2 regions of the Shouchella phoenicis genome follow, and region 2 is predicted to be linked to the other one. Evidence: predicted binding sites of a transcription regulator. Region 2 holds the regulator's gene; the other holds the start of a gene.
What was found. The regulator NrdR, encoded in region 2, represses ribonucleotide reductase genes. The targets are predictions, from matches to a motif close to AACACNATATATNGTGTT.

Region 1: a site for NrdR is predicted at 2,179-2,196, ahead of nrdI (class Ib ribonucleoside-diphosphate reductase assembly flavoprotein NrdI). Genes of this name have one in related genera too.

Annotation. Positions count from the first base shown of each region.
Region 1 is NZ_JBDFMQ010000001.1:2,902,788-2,910,631, reverse strand. It holds gene nrdE (class 1b ribonucleoside-diphosphate reductase subunit alpha) at 1-1,798, opposite strand, end outside; gene nrdI (class Ib ribonucleoside-diphosphate reductase assembly flavoprotein NrdI) at 1,719-2,111, opposite strand; gene ABC361_RS15570 (SGNH/GDSL hydrolase family protein) at 2,370-3,155, opposite strand; gene ABC361_RS15565 (glycosyltransferase family 2 protein) at 3,286-4,311, shown strand; gene ABC361_RS15560 (sugar transferase) at 4,449-5,837, shown strand; gene ABC361_RS15555 (CDP-glycerol glycerophosphotransferase family protein) at 5,906-7,087, shown strand; gene ABC361_RS15550 (CDP-alcohol phosphatidyltransferase family protein) at 7,091-7,844, shown strand, end outside.
Region 2 is NZ_JBDFMQ010000001.1:2,588,990-2,596,833, forward strand. It holds gene mqnC (cyclic dehypoxanthinyl futalosine synthase) at 25-1,137, opposite strand; gene dnaI (primosomal protein DnaI) at 1,259-2,185, opposite strand; gene ABC361_RS13925 (replication initiation and membrane attachment family protein) at 2,186-3,598, opposite strand; gene nrdR (transcriptional regulator NrdR) at 3,654-4,109, opposite strand; gene ABC361_RS13935 (DUF1499 domain-containing protein) at 4,184-4,594, opposite strand; gene speD (adenosylmethionine decarboxylase) at 4,718-5,110, opposite strand; gene ABC361_RS13945 (glyceraldehyde-3-phosphate dehydrogenase) at 5,317-6,348, opposite strand; gene coaE (dephospho-CoA kinase) at 6,506-7,099, opposite strand; gene ytaF (sporulation membrane protein YtaF) at 7,116-7,739, opposite strand; gene mutM (DNA-formamidopyrimidine glycosylase) at 7,798-7,844, opposite strand, start outside.

The DNA of each region.
Region 1 (7,844 bases), 310 kb from region 2:
ATGAGATAGAACCTGTTGGGGCAATAGCCAAGCGATAGCTATGGTAAAGACCGTGTTCACTTACAAATGCTTGTAGTTCTTTCCAATCTTCCATTGTTGGGAGGTGCATGCCTTCAAATAACGCCGCAACTTTATCGAATTCAGGTGTGAAATCAGTTGTCACATACTGGGTGAAATATTCACCAGTTGCATACGTACTTTCATCGTATCGGTAATACGTTTCACCACGATCGCGCGCAATTTCAGCTGAACGTTTAATTGAATAGTAGTTCATTGCCATGAAGAAGCTATTGGCAAAATCACGTGCTTCAGGACTCTCGTACGCAATATGTTGTTCTGCAAGGAAACCATGTAGATTCATTGCGCCAAGGCCGATTGATTTCATTTTTTCGTTTGCATTGCGAACAGCAGGTGCATTCGTAATGTTTGTTGACTCGGATACACGTGTTAAAGCATCGGTAGCGAGGGCAACAGTCTGTTCGAGCGATTTATTTTTCATGACGTTCATAATATTAATGGAACCGAGGTTACAAGAAATATCGAGCCCAATTTCATCATCTTGATTGTAATCGTTATAGGTAGATACTTGAGAAGCCTGTAAAATCTCAGAGCAAAGGTTCGAGAATTTTACATTGCTAATGTGATTGTTCGCATGTGCTTTGTTCACATTATCTGCAAACATGATATAAGGATAACCAGATTCTGAACGAAGAATTGCTAGCTTTTGGAACAAACGACGCGGGTTGATTTTCTCTTTTCGAACACGCGGGTCATCCACTAACGTTTCGTACATTTCTTCCATATTCATTTCATCAAGGTGCATCCCGTACGCTTTGTAAACGGTATGTGGATAGAAAAGATATGCATCTTTGTCTTCACGCATAAGCTCGATAAATTTGTCTGGGATGACTACCCCAATCGAGAGTGTTTTGACACGAACGTCTTCATCAGCAGAGATTTTTCTTGTATCAAGAAAATCGTTAATATCCGCATGGAAAATGTTGAGATATGCTGCACCTGAACCTTGACGCTGTCCCATTTGATCGGCATAACGAAAGGCATTATCTAAAAGCTTCATAACGCCAACCACACCTTTTGTCGCGTTGGCTACATCTTTAATCGCTTCGCCTTTTGCACGAAGTTTAGAAAGATTTAACGCAACACCACCGCCAAGCTTTGAAAGCTGCATGGAAATATCAACAGCACGGCTAATGTCATTTAGTGAATCATTTACTTCTAGTAAGAAGCAAGAGACAAGCTCTCCACGGCGTTTACGCCCTGCGTTTAAAAATGTTGGTGTGGCCGGTTGGAATTCCTGAGAAATCATCGCTTGAACAAGGGCTTTGGCTTTTGTGACATCGCCTTTACCAAAAAAGAGAGCAACGATAGCAACGCGGTCTTCATAACGTTCCAAGATTTTGCTTTTATCGTTTGTTTTTAATGCATAGTCATTATAAAATTTAAAGGCAGACATAAAAGAAGGGAAGCGAAATTTTTTATTATACGCAACATTCATCACTTCTTTTATTTCTTCCATCGTATAAAGCTCGAGAAGCTCTTCCTCATAGTAATCATTTTCAACGAGGTACTCCATTTTTTCTTCTAAATCATGAAAGAAAACGGTATTTTGATTAACATGGTCAACAAAATAACTATGTACGGCTTCTTTATCTTTTTCAAATTGATAAGTGCCGTCTTTTGCAATCATGAGCTCGTTATTAAGCTGAACCCACTTGGGTACTGTGTTTTGCGTTAGTGTTGTCAATGGAATGAGCCTCCTGTGTAAAGTGTGCAACATCGGTTGATGTCCCACTTAGTTCAAATTTATGAAGAATCGGTACGTGGTACGTGCTAGCAATTGTGTCGGCGCTTCTTGCAAATCGATCTCCCCAGATACGATTTCCACTCGCGGCCACACCTACTAGCCATCTATGGTTTGTTTCTAAGAATTGACGAGTCTTAGGAGACAAATCACCAAACCCTGTCGTGTACGTAATAAGGATGAATGGCTCGTCCACGACTAACGACTCTGTAATCTGTTCACAGTCAAACGATAATTTTTGAGTAAAACGCTTGACATTTCCAGTTCTAGAATCAAAATATATTTTCATTAGTGAGCATCTCCAATAGATTGTTCTATATCTCTAATACCACATATGGTAGACGATAAACGCGAATAAATCAATATATTGATTTTATCCCCAACCTGTGGGAAAGTGGGAAAAACACGCTTGTTTCAACTCTTTCTTTGTGGATAAGCGATTTTCAACGTTTTTTCGACAAACAAAAAGCGTTCTACAAAATGTAGAACGCTGTCCATTATAACGGAAATTTACATGATTAACAGATAAAATTTTGAACACATAAGCTTATGAATCGATAAAAAATTCTAGAAATGCATCGGCCCAAATTTGCTGACCTTCATCATTTGGTCGAAGGTTTTGAATAACAGTCTCTAGCTCGGATCCAGTCGGCCACTCTTGCCAGTGGTCAACATATTCTCCTGGCAGTGAACCGGCTTGTTCATCAAGGATTTGTTTTCGGTCTAAATAATGTAAAGCATTAGGAAAAGGATTAGAAGGAACAACAATCATTTCAATATCCGGTAGTTCATCTTCCATATGTGTCAAAAAGGTAGCTAAATTCTGAACAGATTCTTCTTCGGTGAACGGGAGGTAGTATTGATTATCATTTAATGAAAACGATTCAACAATTAAAATGGTTGGTTCAGCTGCGATAATGGCCGAAGACACATCGTCAATTAAAGAAGACGTTACGGTTTCTTCACTAAACGTTAAAACGTCATAGCTCATTTCAATTGGTGCAATTGCCTCGAGAGTCTCATCCATGACAATCGATGGCCAAGTAAGGTCACTTTCTGTGCTTTCAAACGCGTGAGATCCAACAAATACAAGATGTTGGTCAGCAGGAGGCTCTGAATCAAAATAGTCTCCTAACCAGCCAGAAGAATAGACATCTTCAAGGTCGGGCTCATTAATGACTTCCTCTTCAGTGGTTAATTCCGATCGGTCACTTGTACTAGCTGTCGTTGCATCCTCAGCTATAGAAGAAATTTGCTGCTGATAATACAAATAGCTTACGATAATTCCTGTTACACTAAAAAGAATAACAAGAGGGAAAATTGCTTTTTTCACCATTATTACGTCCTTTCTTGACAATTATCTACAATCTATTATAGTCATGGTTGGTACACATAGAAAGAATTTTTTAATTAATCGTTACTATAACCAAGTGCCTTGCTAGGCTTAGAACAAGGAGAACCCTATGTTACATAATGAACCGTTACACATAAGCGTGCTGCTCGTCATTCGAAATGAAGAGCGCTATATCGCCTCATTAATTGAGAATCTCCTCAATCAAAAAAGAAAAGGGTTTACGTTTGACCTAATCATTGTCGACGGGGAATCTACAGACAAGACGTTAGATATTGTGAATGAGTACGTGGCAATTGGACACGCAATTAAAGTAGTAACCAATCCAAAGAAAACACTACCTACAGGTTGGAATATTGGAATTAAGGAAGCAAGTGGTGCCTACATCTTGCGAGTAGATGGGCATACGTCAGTCCCAAACGACTTTCTCCAACAATATGTAGACTGTATTAAACAACAGCCGGATGCGGATGTGGTCGGCGGAATTATTCAATCACGAGGTGTTGGAAGACAAGGGAAGGTAAATGAGTATGTCTATTCCCACCCATTTGGTGTTGGCAATTCAAAATTTCGTACACTGGAAGGAAAAGCTTGGAAAGGGTACGTTGATACGGTCCCATACGGCGCCTATAAACGCTCTGTTTTTTCAGATGTAGGGTTATTTGACGAGCGATTAAAGCGCAATGAAGATATCGAGTTTCATAAGCGGATGCGTGATTTGGGGAAAACCTTTTATTTGTCGACAACGATACAATCGACGTATTATGTGCGACCGACATTAAAGGGCTTGATTGATAAGTCATTAGGTGATGGGAAATGGAATATGATTGCCAATGCTGCAACCCCAGGTGCACTAGGTTTAAGGCATCGAATTCCGTTGCTTGCTTTTTTAACAGGCCTTGTCTTACTGATCGCTTCCTTGTTTAGTACGGCCATGCTTCTTTTATTTAGCGGCATCGTTTTGGTTTATGTTGCTTTGAACGCTACCGTTTCTTATCAGTGTGCAAAAGAAAATGGACTGACGTCTTGGCTCCCGTGCATCGGCACCTTTTTTATCTTGCATTTCGTACGTGGGTTCGCTTCCTTTCAAGCTTATTTTTCGCGCCATTATTGGCATATTAAACGAACACATCAATAAATCGTTTATGAAAAAATATGTGAAGAATGCGCCCTCTATGGTATTTTATAAAACCTTCTTTTGACAAAAGACATTCGATCGTTCTTATGCTAAAATGAAGCTTAGCTTAAAATTCTATGAATCTAGGAGTTAAGACGATGCCAAATATGATACCAAACCGCGCGACACGAGCGCTTACAATGGTCGTCGATTTACTTTTAATTGTATTATCATACGGACTTGCTTTTCTTCTTTTTAATGACCAAATGACTCCTAAAAACTACGATGCTTTCTTAGGGATTTTACCTTGGATTATAGTGATAAGCATTTTATTTCTAGGCATATATGAACTTGATCGATTGGTACAATATGACGTGTGGGATATCGTACGAAAGCTTGCTATCGCTGTGACCTTCATCTTATTAATAACGATGACTGTGTCTTTTTTCTTCCGAGAATTTGCGATGCCAAGGTCGGTTCTACTTTCTGCACACGGTTTTGCATTTCTTTCTTTATTTATTTGGAAGTCAGCCTACACGAAATATAGCCAGCTGTCACGAAAAGGGAAAGTTATGTTTATTGGGACGGAAAAAGAATTTGAAGAGATGGAAGACAGCTTAGCTTCCTTCCTTTCAAAAAGTAGCTATGTAAGATGGTACGACAAAAAAGAATCGCTTGCACAACTTAGAACGCAGATTAATCAATTCAACGTAGTTTTCATTGGCTCTGAATTAGATGAAGAGAAAAAAGATCGCTTAATGTTTCATGCAATGAAAAATAAAAAGCTAGTTTTCGTCGTTCCTAAAGTGAACGACATGTTGCTGATGAATACGTCGGTTACGACAATGGACGATACGATGGTGATGCAAGTAAAGCCGTTTACACTCTCATTAACACAACTACTTGTTAAACGTGGCGTAGACATCGGTGCTGCGGTTGTGATGATTGTTGCAACGTTACCAGTCATGCTCGTAACGGCTCTTGCAATTAAGCTTGAAGATCGTGGCCCCGTTTTCTTTAAACAAGAACGTGTCGGGAAAAACCATAAACCTTTTAACATTTTAAAATTTCGCTCCATGGTTATTGACGCGGAGTCGAAAACCGGACCAATCCTCGCGAAATCCAATGATGATCGCATCACGAAGATGGGGAAATTTATTCGAAAAACAAGAATTGATGAATTGCCACAATTGATTAACGTTGTAAAAGGCGATATGTCCCTTGTCGGTCCCAGACCAGAGCGAGAGTTTTTCACAAAACAGTTCCAACGTCAGAATAAATGGTTCAATTACCGACACGCAGTAAAACCAGGCATAACTGGTTATGCACAAGTCATGGGGAAATATACGACAGACGCGGATAAAAAACTTAAATTTGATTTACACTATATTCGAAACTACTCCTTCTGGTTGGATTTAACGATTCTAATGCAAACAATTTTGGTTGTTATTAACAAAGCAAAATCAGAAGGCGAAACGAATACAAGCAAAAATAAAAAAGCGGACAAGAAAGTTTCTTACTACACAAAGAAGCAACAGAGCCACTAAAGAAATGTGAATTCCCCACATCATAAACGGTATGTGGGGAATCTGTTTGTAACGGAGAGGGTTTAACAATGTTAAAAAAGCTAAAGCGGTTGAATGTAGTTAGACGACTAACCAAACTTTTTTTTCAAGCATCTGCAAAGTTGCCAGTAAAACAAAAGCAAGTGATGTTTGAAAGCTATTCTGGAAAACAATACAGCTGTAACCCAAGAGCAATCTATGAATACCTCAAAGAAGAGAAGACTAACTACAATCTTATATGGAGTGTAAATAAAAACTTTGTTAAAGAGTTTGAAGAGAGAAACATTCCATATATTAAGAGACTAAGTTTAAGGTGGTTTTTTGAACTAGCTCGGTCTCGTTATTGGGTAACAAATAGTCGTATGCCGAACTGGATTCAAAAACCAGGTCACACGACTTATGTGCAAACATGGCACGGTACTCCTTTAAAAAAGCTGGCTGCAGACATGGACGAAGTTCGAATGCCTGGCACGGACAAGGAGCGCTATGTTGAAAATTTCCATAAGGAAGCAAAAAATTGGGATTATTTAATTTCACCCAATCCCTATTCAACCGAAATTTTCAAACGAGCATTTGCATTTGAAAAGACGATATTAGAAACAGGTTACCCCAGAAATGATCGACTCATTAATGGGAACAACGAAGCAAAAATTGAAACTTTGAAAAAAAAGTTAAACATTCCACATGAGAAGAAAGTGGTCTTATATGCGCCAACGTGGCGAGATCACCACAATGCTGGTCCTGGTTCATATCACTTTGACCTACAGCTTGATTTAAAGCGTTGTCAAGAACAACTTGGTGACGACCACGTTATTCTAATACGCTTACACTCGTTCATTACAACTCCTCTTAATTTGAGTGGGTATGAAGGATTTGTAATTGATGTAACAAAGAGTTTAGATATCAATGAGCTCTATCTAATTGCTGACATTTTAATAACAGATTATTCATCCGTCTTTTTTGATTTTGCAATCTTACGTAGACCAATGATATTCTTTGCTTATGATCTCGAAGAATATCGAGACGACATTAGAGGATTTTACTTCTCATTAGAAGACCATGCACCAGGACCAATTGTGAAAACAAGCGATGAGTGCATTGAAGCCATAATTCGCGCTTCTAAAGAAATAACTGATGAGAAAAACGAAACGTTTTATCAGTTATACTGTCCATTAGACGACGGTCAGGCGACAAGGCGAGTGGTGGAACGTGTCTTTAAGGCAGGAGAATAGATGATGAGACACAAACAAATTGCATCAACATGGTTTGATACGAAAAAAATAACAGCGCTTAGGGAACGGTCTCAATCGTATAGCGCAAAAGAAGATTTATGGTCTTGGTATGTGTTAAGAAGGTTATCAATCTTTGTGACCATCCTTTTTATAAAACTAAAATTAACGCCAAATGCTATAAGCTGGTTGAGTGCCATATTCGTCGTTTCCTCTGGAGCATGGCTTATTCAAGCAACGCCATTTGCATTTTTTATGGCATTTCTCTTCTATAATGCAGGGTATCTATTGGATTGTGTTGATGGAGAAGTAGCACGTCTTACTGGGAACACTTCAAAGAAAGGCTACTTCATTGATTTATTAATTCAAGGAGCCACGTTACCAGTTTTCTTATCAATGCCGTTAGCGATCCTTGTAATTAATGACTTACTGCTTTTAACTTCATTAGAGCTTGTGGGTCTTTATATAATGCTAATCATTATTATTATGACGCTTTTTGTTCCAATTGCTTACCAATTGACACGAGCGTCAGAACAAAATGAACGAGATCCTGTGAATAAAATTCGTACCAAATCCTTTGTTTTTGAAATTGCGGGTGTCATGTTAGGATTGCCAGGTTTCTTTTTAACCTTGTTGCTGTTAACAATTGCATCAGGTTTTCAATCGGTTACGATACAAACTTGGTATGTCATTCTCTTTTTAATTATTTTAGCTTTAAAAGTTGCGGCGCGCTTTTTTATTACCGTCAAGAGTTTCCCTA
Region 2 (7,844 bases):
CTCAAGAGTATGTTAAGAGGTTTATTAATTTTGCATGACAAAATCTTTATCAACCTTTTCGTCCCCTTCAAAACGATGAAGGACGTCGTATTTCGTATTACGTTGAGCTGGAATTTTTCCTGCTTCACGTATTAGTTTTAACGTTAAGTTAGAATTTACTTTGTGAGTCGTGTTTGCTGCTGACACAACGTTTTCTTCCATCATTGTGCTTCCAAAATCATTGCACCCGAAGTGAAGCGATTTTTTTCCTACTTCCGGTCCCATGGTTACCCATGAAGATTGGAAATTCGCAATGTTATCAAGGAAAATTCGTGAAATCGCTACGTTCTTCAAATAATCTTCAGGCGTCAGTTTCTCCAAACGTTTTAACCCTGTATTTTCTGGCTGAAGCAACCAAGAAATAAATGCTGTAAAGCAGCCAGTTTCGTCTTGCGCATCGCGAACACGTTGTAAGTGAAGTGCTCGTTCTTCAAATGATTCACCAAACCCAATGACCATTGTTGCCGACCCAAACATGCCTACTTTTTTAGAAGCTTTCATTGCTTCAAGCCATTGATCCGCCGTCACTTTCAAACGACTCACGCGCATTCTCGTTTCTTCCGTTAAAATTTCCGCTCCTCCACCTGGCATAGAATCTAATCCAGCCTCGTGAAGTTCACGTAAAACATCCTCTACAGTCATGTCCATAACGTCGGCAATCTTCCAAATTTCAGCCGGTGAAAACGAGTGCATCCAAATGTTCGGAAACCGTTCTTTAATCCCTTTTAAAAGATCTGTATAGTAATCAAGTTTTAAGTTCGGGTTTGTACCACCTTGCATCAAAATTTCTGTACCGCCAACATCTTCCGTTTCTTTGATCTTTTGAAAAATCACTTCATCATCAAGAACGTAGCCATCCTTATGATTTGGAGGACGATAGAACGCGCAAAATGAACAATATGTATCACAGAAATTTGTATAATTGACGTTTCGTCCAATAACAAATGTTGTGACAGGCTCAGGGTGCCATTGTTTCATAATTGTGTCAGCCGCTCGGCCTAGTTTATCTAAGTCATCACATTTATATAGTTCTACGGCGTCTGCCATAGATATGCGCTCACCATTTACTGCTCTTTCTAAAATCGCATCTACACTCATCTCTTGTACCCCCAAGCACAAATAGTCTAGTAGTCTCTTTAATCGTATCATAGATAATCTTAAACTTCCAATTCAATCGGCTTCATGACAGGCACAAATAAAGAAGGGATGCGCTCCCTTCTTAGCTACGCCGATTTCTTCCTTCCACTTCAACAAACGTTGTGTAATGCTTAATTCGTTCCATGATTCGCTTTGCCTTCAACTCTTCTGTTCCACCTTTATCTGAGTAAGCAAGCTGTGTCTCTAATTCATCGTAATCATAATTTGATGTAAAAACCGTTGGCAGACGTTCTGACATACGGTATTGAAGAATCGGTCCTAATATTTCATCTCGCGTCCACGCTGTTGTTGTTTCTGCACCAATATCATCTAGCATTAAAACAGGTGCTGTCCGAACGGCTTCAAGTTTTTCTTGAAAAGTACCGTCTCCAATCGCACCTTTCATCTCCCTGAAGAAATCAGGTGTGTAGATCAAAAAGCTTTTAACGCCATTTTCTTTTAAATCATTTGCAATAGCGCCTAAAAGATAAGATTTTCCAACACCAAATTTGCCGTATAAATACAGCCCTTCTCCATGTTCTCCAGGTTGTGCTTGTGCCGCAAACTTAATTGCCGCTGTAATCGCTTTTGTTCGAGCCGCATCTTGATCAATGTGGTCAAATGTCGCTTCTAACACATCCTTGGGAATATAAAACGACTGGATTAGCTTTTGTTGCTTATTTTTTTCTTCGTCGTCGATTTTAAGTGGACACTTTGAATACGTGAGTTCTAGACCGCCTCTTTCCACATAAACTGTAGGGCGATATCCTTGCATCATATTAGGACACTTATCTAAACCCGGACAAGCTTCACAGTTCTCTCGCTCTTTCTTAAATTCATATAGCTTACTTAAGCCACGATCAATCATGTCTTCGGTAATTTCATGTTGTTCTCGTAAAAAGGATTGAACCGGTTTAGACGTTGTGACACGCCGCTTTTGCTCCGCAATTTGCTTTTGAAGTCGTCCATTTTTGTCCATTGAAGCAAACGCATTTTGTATGGAATCCATTTAATACTCTCCCTTCTGCGCTCGGCGTCGATTACGTTCAGCCATTAGATCTGCAAGCTCTTGCGTATCAGCAGTGCCGCTCGCTTTTTCTTTCTGAGTGATTGTATCTTTTTTCATCTCTTGCTTTTTTTCATCATTTTTTTCTTGTACCAACCATTTTGGCAATTGATCTTGACGTTTGTTCCGTCTTCCAGAAGCCGCGTTTGCTTGGCCTTCTTTCTTCTTCTGCTTATCGGTTTTCACAAGATGAATCGCATCCGGCACAGTACCAATTTTTTTCCGCTTCCAATGACCTGCAATCTTTTGCATAAAAAGCTTGGACAATTTCATATCGTTTTGAAATAAATTGTAGTCAATTAAGACGTTAACAACACCAGGATTCAGCAAATAATCAACCATGAGTTCTTCAATAATCTTTAAATCTGGCGGCGAAACGACCGCTCCTTCTTGCCTTAATTCTAATAAAGTAAGAGGAGCGGTTTCTTCGTAAAATTTAACCACTCGTTCTTCTTCAGACTGGGGTTCGGCCTGAACCGTTCGCTTTGCTACAGGTTGGGTCTTTAAACCAAGCGCCGGTGCAACCGCACTACTCTCAAGTTTATACCAGTTCTGTACGGTCTTGCGAAGATTTTTCGCATCTAGCTCATCGTTTACGATGGATCGCTCCACAAGATTCGCCATTGTAAGGGGCTCAATTTGATAAACAAATGCCAGTTTTTCAATAAGCTGCAATCGCTCTTTTGACAGCACATCTTTTGGAACAACGTAGCTTGATAACGATTGTTTCATTAAATCATGATCAAATGTATGAAAGGATAATCCTTGCTTGTCTTTTCCTATAATAGCCAGATGGGCATGCTCTGCATCACCTTGTCGATTTCTTAAAGCTGGTTGCATCTCTGAGTGTTGGAACGATGCAAATACATCGGAAAACGCCACTGTTACTTCTTCAAACGCGTCACTCTCTATTTGCTTTAAGCTAAATCGTTCTTTAATCCCTCGATACCCATTTTTCCCTAATTTATTGTAAAGAAACACACTTAGCACATCATCATTAAAAAATTGATGCGGCTTCATCGGTGGTTGGATCTCATAAATAAAGGCACGCTTTGAAGAAGATTTTCGTTGATACGTTCTCATTAAATCGATAGCTTCTAGTTTTTTTCGGGCTTCAAGCAAATCAGACATCGAGAGTCCGACCATTAAACTTAAATGTTGATGGGTATGAAAATCACCCTCATAGACTCCGTTTGGCAATTGCGCAACAAGACTTTTAAAGAGACCAACGGCATCTGCTCCAATTAAAGGTTGATAAAGTAAGGTGAGCACATGGGCGTCCACCTCCGTAATAAAGTCCGCTAGCCTTATACAATAGGAGTCAACTGGTAAGACTTCTTTCCAGTGTCCAGACACATTCTTTCCTCCTAGCGAAAAAAAGAGCTTAAGCGCAGCTTCGCTTTAGCTCCTTTTATCCTTTGTTCATTAAATCTGTTAGTTCTTTAATAAAAACATTAATATCTTTAAATTGCCTATAGACAGATGCAAATCTTACATAAGCAACATCATCGATTTCTGCCAAATACCCCATAACGAGTTCTCCAACATCTTCACTTTGAACTTCTTTCTTGCCGTCATCACGTAATTGTCTTTCTACGTTTACGACGATGTCTTCTAGTGTTTCAATTGGGACAGGACGTTTTTCACACGCGCGCACGAGTCCTCTAAGAATTTTTTCTTTACTAAACTCTTCACGCATCCCGTCTTTTTTTATGACAAGTAAAGGCGTCTCCTCAACCGTTTCAAAGGTTGTAAAACGCTGCATACATTGCTCACATTCTCGTCTTCGTTTGATGGAGCGACTTTCGTCACTTGGTCTTGAATCTAGCACCCGTGTACCATTATGGTGACATTTGGGACAGCGCATCTCATCATCTCCATTTGCGACCTATACACTCATTTTAATCTATCATAGTAAAAAAAACTCGTTCTGGCAAGAGGTTACAGTAATTCACTTCCAAGCGCAGATCCAATATAAGGCAGCGTATTGTCTAATTCCTGATACAATGAAAGAGTCAGTTTTCTACTACTTCCAAAATCACTTGGAAGAGCTGTATCTGTTGCGCACGAAAAATCAACAGCCGTGCGAAACGGTTTAACGGTGATAACAGAGACGACAATCAACACTTTTTTTCCTTTGGCTGATTGCCCAACGATTTCACCACGTTCCTCTTCACTTCGTTTTATGAGAAAGCCGCGTTTTTTTAACAACTCTTCAATTGCTGCCATCGCCTTTTCTTTTGTGGTTTTATAGTAACGTGTTTGCAATTCTTTGTTTGGATGGATTTCCCCTGTTTCTGTTCTTGTACTAAATACTCGATTGAACGTATCCCGAACGCCCAAAGCCTTCATCTCCCTTTTCACCTTTTTTCCTATCATACCATAAGTTTCTTTATGATACGGTTCCGTTTTATGTAAGAAAGCGTATTAGGCGCACAAAAAAAGTATTGCATAGAATGCAATACTTTTTATTCATTAACGAGCAGTTTCGCTCATTTCCATTTTCTTGTCGATTTTAATTGGACCCATTCCACGAGGAATCTCTACTACTTCGCTCGTCTTCGCACCTAACTCTTCTGCAATAAATGTAGCAGCAACGTTAGGATCAATAATTGGACCACATGTATACACATCAATACTTGCGTAGCCGTGCTCTGGAAAGCTATGAATGGTTAAATGTGATTCGGAGATAATCACAACCCCACTAACACCTTGTGGAGCAAACTTATGAAACGCGACTTCTCTTACTTCTGCTCCTGCTTTCAAAGCGGCATTAACAAATACTTTTTCGATAAATTCCATGTTGTTTAATTTCTCAGTGTCACAACCCCAAAGCTCGGAAATGACATGACGACCCATTGTATCCATATCGATATCCCCCTTAATCGTTATTCGCCATACAGCTTTTCTGCATGTAGGATCGCATTCGTACAGGGGGGAAAGTTAGTCCAAAGAGGTCCTAACCCATGCTGCAAGAAAAACGAATCCCGTAGTTAAACGAACTCACGGGATTCAGTATACTTGTTTTAAATCGTTATTGCAACCGTATTTTGTAGAATTAAAAGGAAACTCGTTTATGAAGCTGAATATGCCTCTTTTTTATTCGTTAATCGTTCAGCAACGTAGTTCATTAAATCAACAACGCGACATGAATATCCCCACTCATTATCATACCATGCAAGCACTTTTACTTGGCGATTGTTTAGCACGGTTGTTGACTGACCATCAATAACTGCGGACTGCTCTTCCCCATTAAAGTCAATGGATACAAGAGGTTCACTCGTATAGCCTAAAATGCCTTTCATAGAATGGTTCGCTGCATGAACAAACGTGCTATTAATCTCGTCAACTGTGACATCTGTTTTTAATTGCACCACAAGGTCTACAAGAGAAACGTTTGGTGTTGGTACACGAAGAGCCATACCCGTTAATTTGCCTTCAAGAGCAGGTAATACTTTTGATATAGCCGTCGCAGCACCTGTTGACGTTGGAATAATTGATTGGCCACAAGCACGGGCACGACGTAAATCTTTATGAGGATTGTCAATATTTTTTTGGTCGTTTGTATAAGAATGAACCGTTGTCATCATTCCGCTTTCAATGCCGTACGTTTCTTCTAATACCTTTACAACAGGGGCGAGGCAATTTGTTGTGCATGAAGCATTTGATAAAATATCGTCGCTGTCCTTGTAATCGCTTTCGTTTACGCCCATCACAATTGTGACATCTTCACCTTTTGCTGGGGCTGTAATAATCACTTTTTTTGCGCCAGCTTCTAAATGATAACCAGCTGTTTCTCTTGTTTTAAACTTACCCGTCGCTTCGATGACGATATCAATTTTTAGATCGGACCATGGCAATAATTTAGGGTCTCTCTCTGCTAGTAAAACGATTTCATTTCCATTCACAAACAATTTACCATCTTGAGCAAATACTTCTCCCATAAACGGGCCGTGAACGGTATCATATTTTATAAGATGCGCCAACGTTTCCGCTGGATAAGAGGCGTTAATCGCTTTAATCGTTACGTTACCTTCCATAAACGCTTTTCGAAATACCATTCTTCCAATTCTTCCAAAACCATTGATCGCTATGTTTGTCTTCATCTGGATTTCATCCTCTCGGTCTGAAATGTGTTATATTTTTTATTAGTATTCTATGAATTAGTATAACATAAATGAACCTGATAACTCCATTATTTTCGTAAAATAAGAAAAAGAGGCGTACATGATGGTTCATTCATGTAGCCTCTTACGCTTTTTCTTATTCAAATTTGAGTCCATGTAACAGTTGATCAATTTGTTGAGCTGTTTCTTGTTTCGTGCCTGAGTTCTTGATGATTTGATCACCGTATTGGATTTTTTGATCTAACGGAATTTGCGCACGAATTCGCTGCAACGCTTCTTCTCTTGTTGATCCATCCCGTTCCATAAGTCGTTCTAATTGCGTTTCTTCATCCACATAAACGACCCAAACTTGATCAACTAGATGAAAAAGATGACTCTCCACTAAAAGCGGGATATCAAAAATAATCCTGTCGTACCCTTCTTTTTTATATGCTGCTGCATCATGTAACATTTTTTCTCTAACCGCAGGGTGAACGATTCGATTTAACTGATTCCGCTTTTCTTCACTTGCAAACACAATCGAACCTAAAGCTTTTCGATCTAAGTGGCCATCCGCTTGTAAAATCTTTTCACCAAATTGATTCACAATCTGTTCAAGTGCAGGTGTTCCTGGTTCTACGACCAGTCTCGCTATTTTATCCGCATCAATAATAGGAAGACCTTTTTCAGAAAGGTATGTTGAAACGAAAGATTTTCCACTTGCAATTCCACCAGTTAAACCAATATTCAAGACGCTTACCCCTCCACTACAGCTTTAATAGCCCAATAAGTATAAGTAAAATGCCTGGAAGAAATGATAATCGTTTTACCCACTTCACATGAGCAAGACGGTGTCCCCCAACCATCCCTAATAATACAAACATTACACTAAGAAAAGCAACTGATAGTGCCAGCCCAAGAGGAGAAAAACCCATTAACGCAGCTGCAATCCCAGCACCAAATGCATCTAAAGAAAGAGCTAAACCAAGTAGAAGTGCTTCACGTCCTGTTACAGTTCCGGATGAATCCATGTCGGCTTTTTCTGGATCACGTAAAATGTGAATGACAAACCCAAACATCTTAATGGTAAAATCAATCTCTTGTTTTTGTTGCTTCTGTACATGTTCTTTTTGAGGTCGATAGGATTCAAAGACAGCCCAAGCTCCAATGCCAATTAAGATAAAGGCACCTAGCATTTCCGCTGCCGACACAGAAATAAGCTGCGCAAGGGTGGTCCCTACACTCATCGCAATTAAAATGGAGATACCAGAACATAAACCGATAAAAACGAGCGAATGCCAAGGAATCTTAATTTTTCGCATGCCGTATGTTAAGCCAACACCAAAGCTATCTAAACTCAATGCCATAGCTAAAACAATTAAGGACGACAAAAAAACCCTCCTTACTATTCCATCTTTGAAATAGTATATGGAGGGGACAGCATGAGTGTTAATGTTGACAAAGTGGACAAAAGTGAGTGCCTCTACCACCTACAA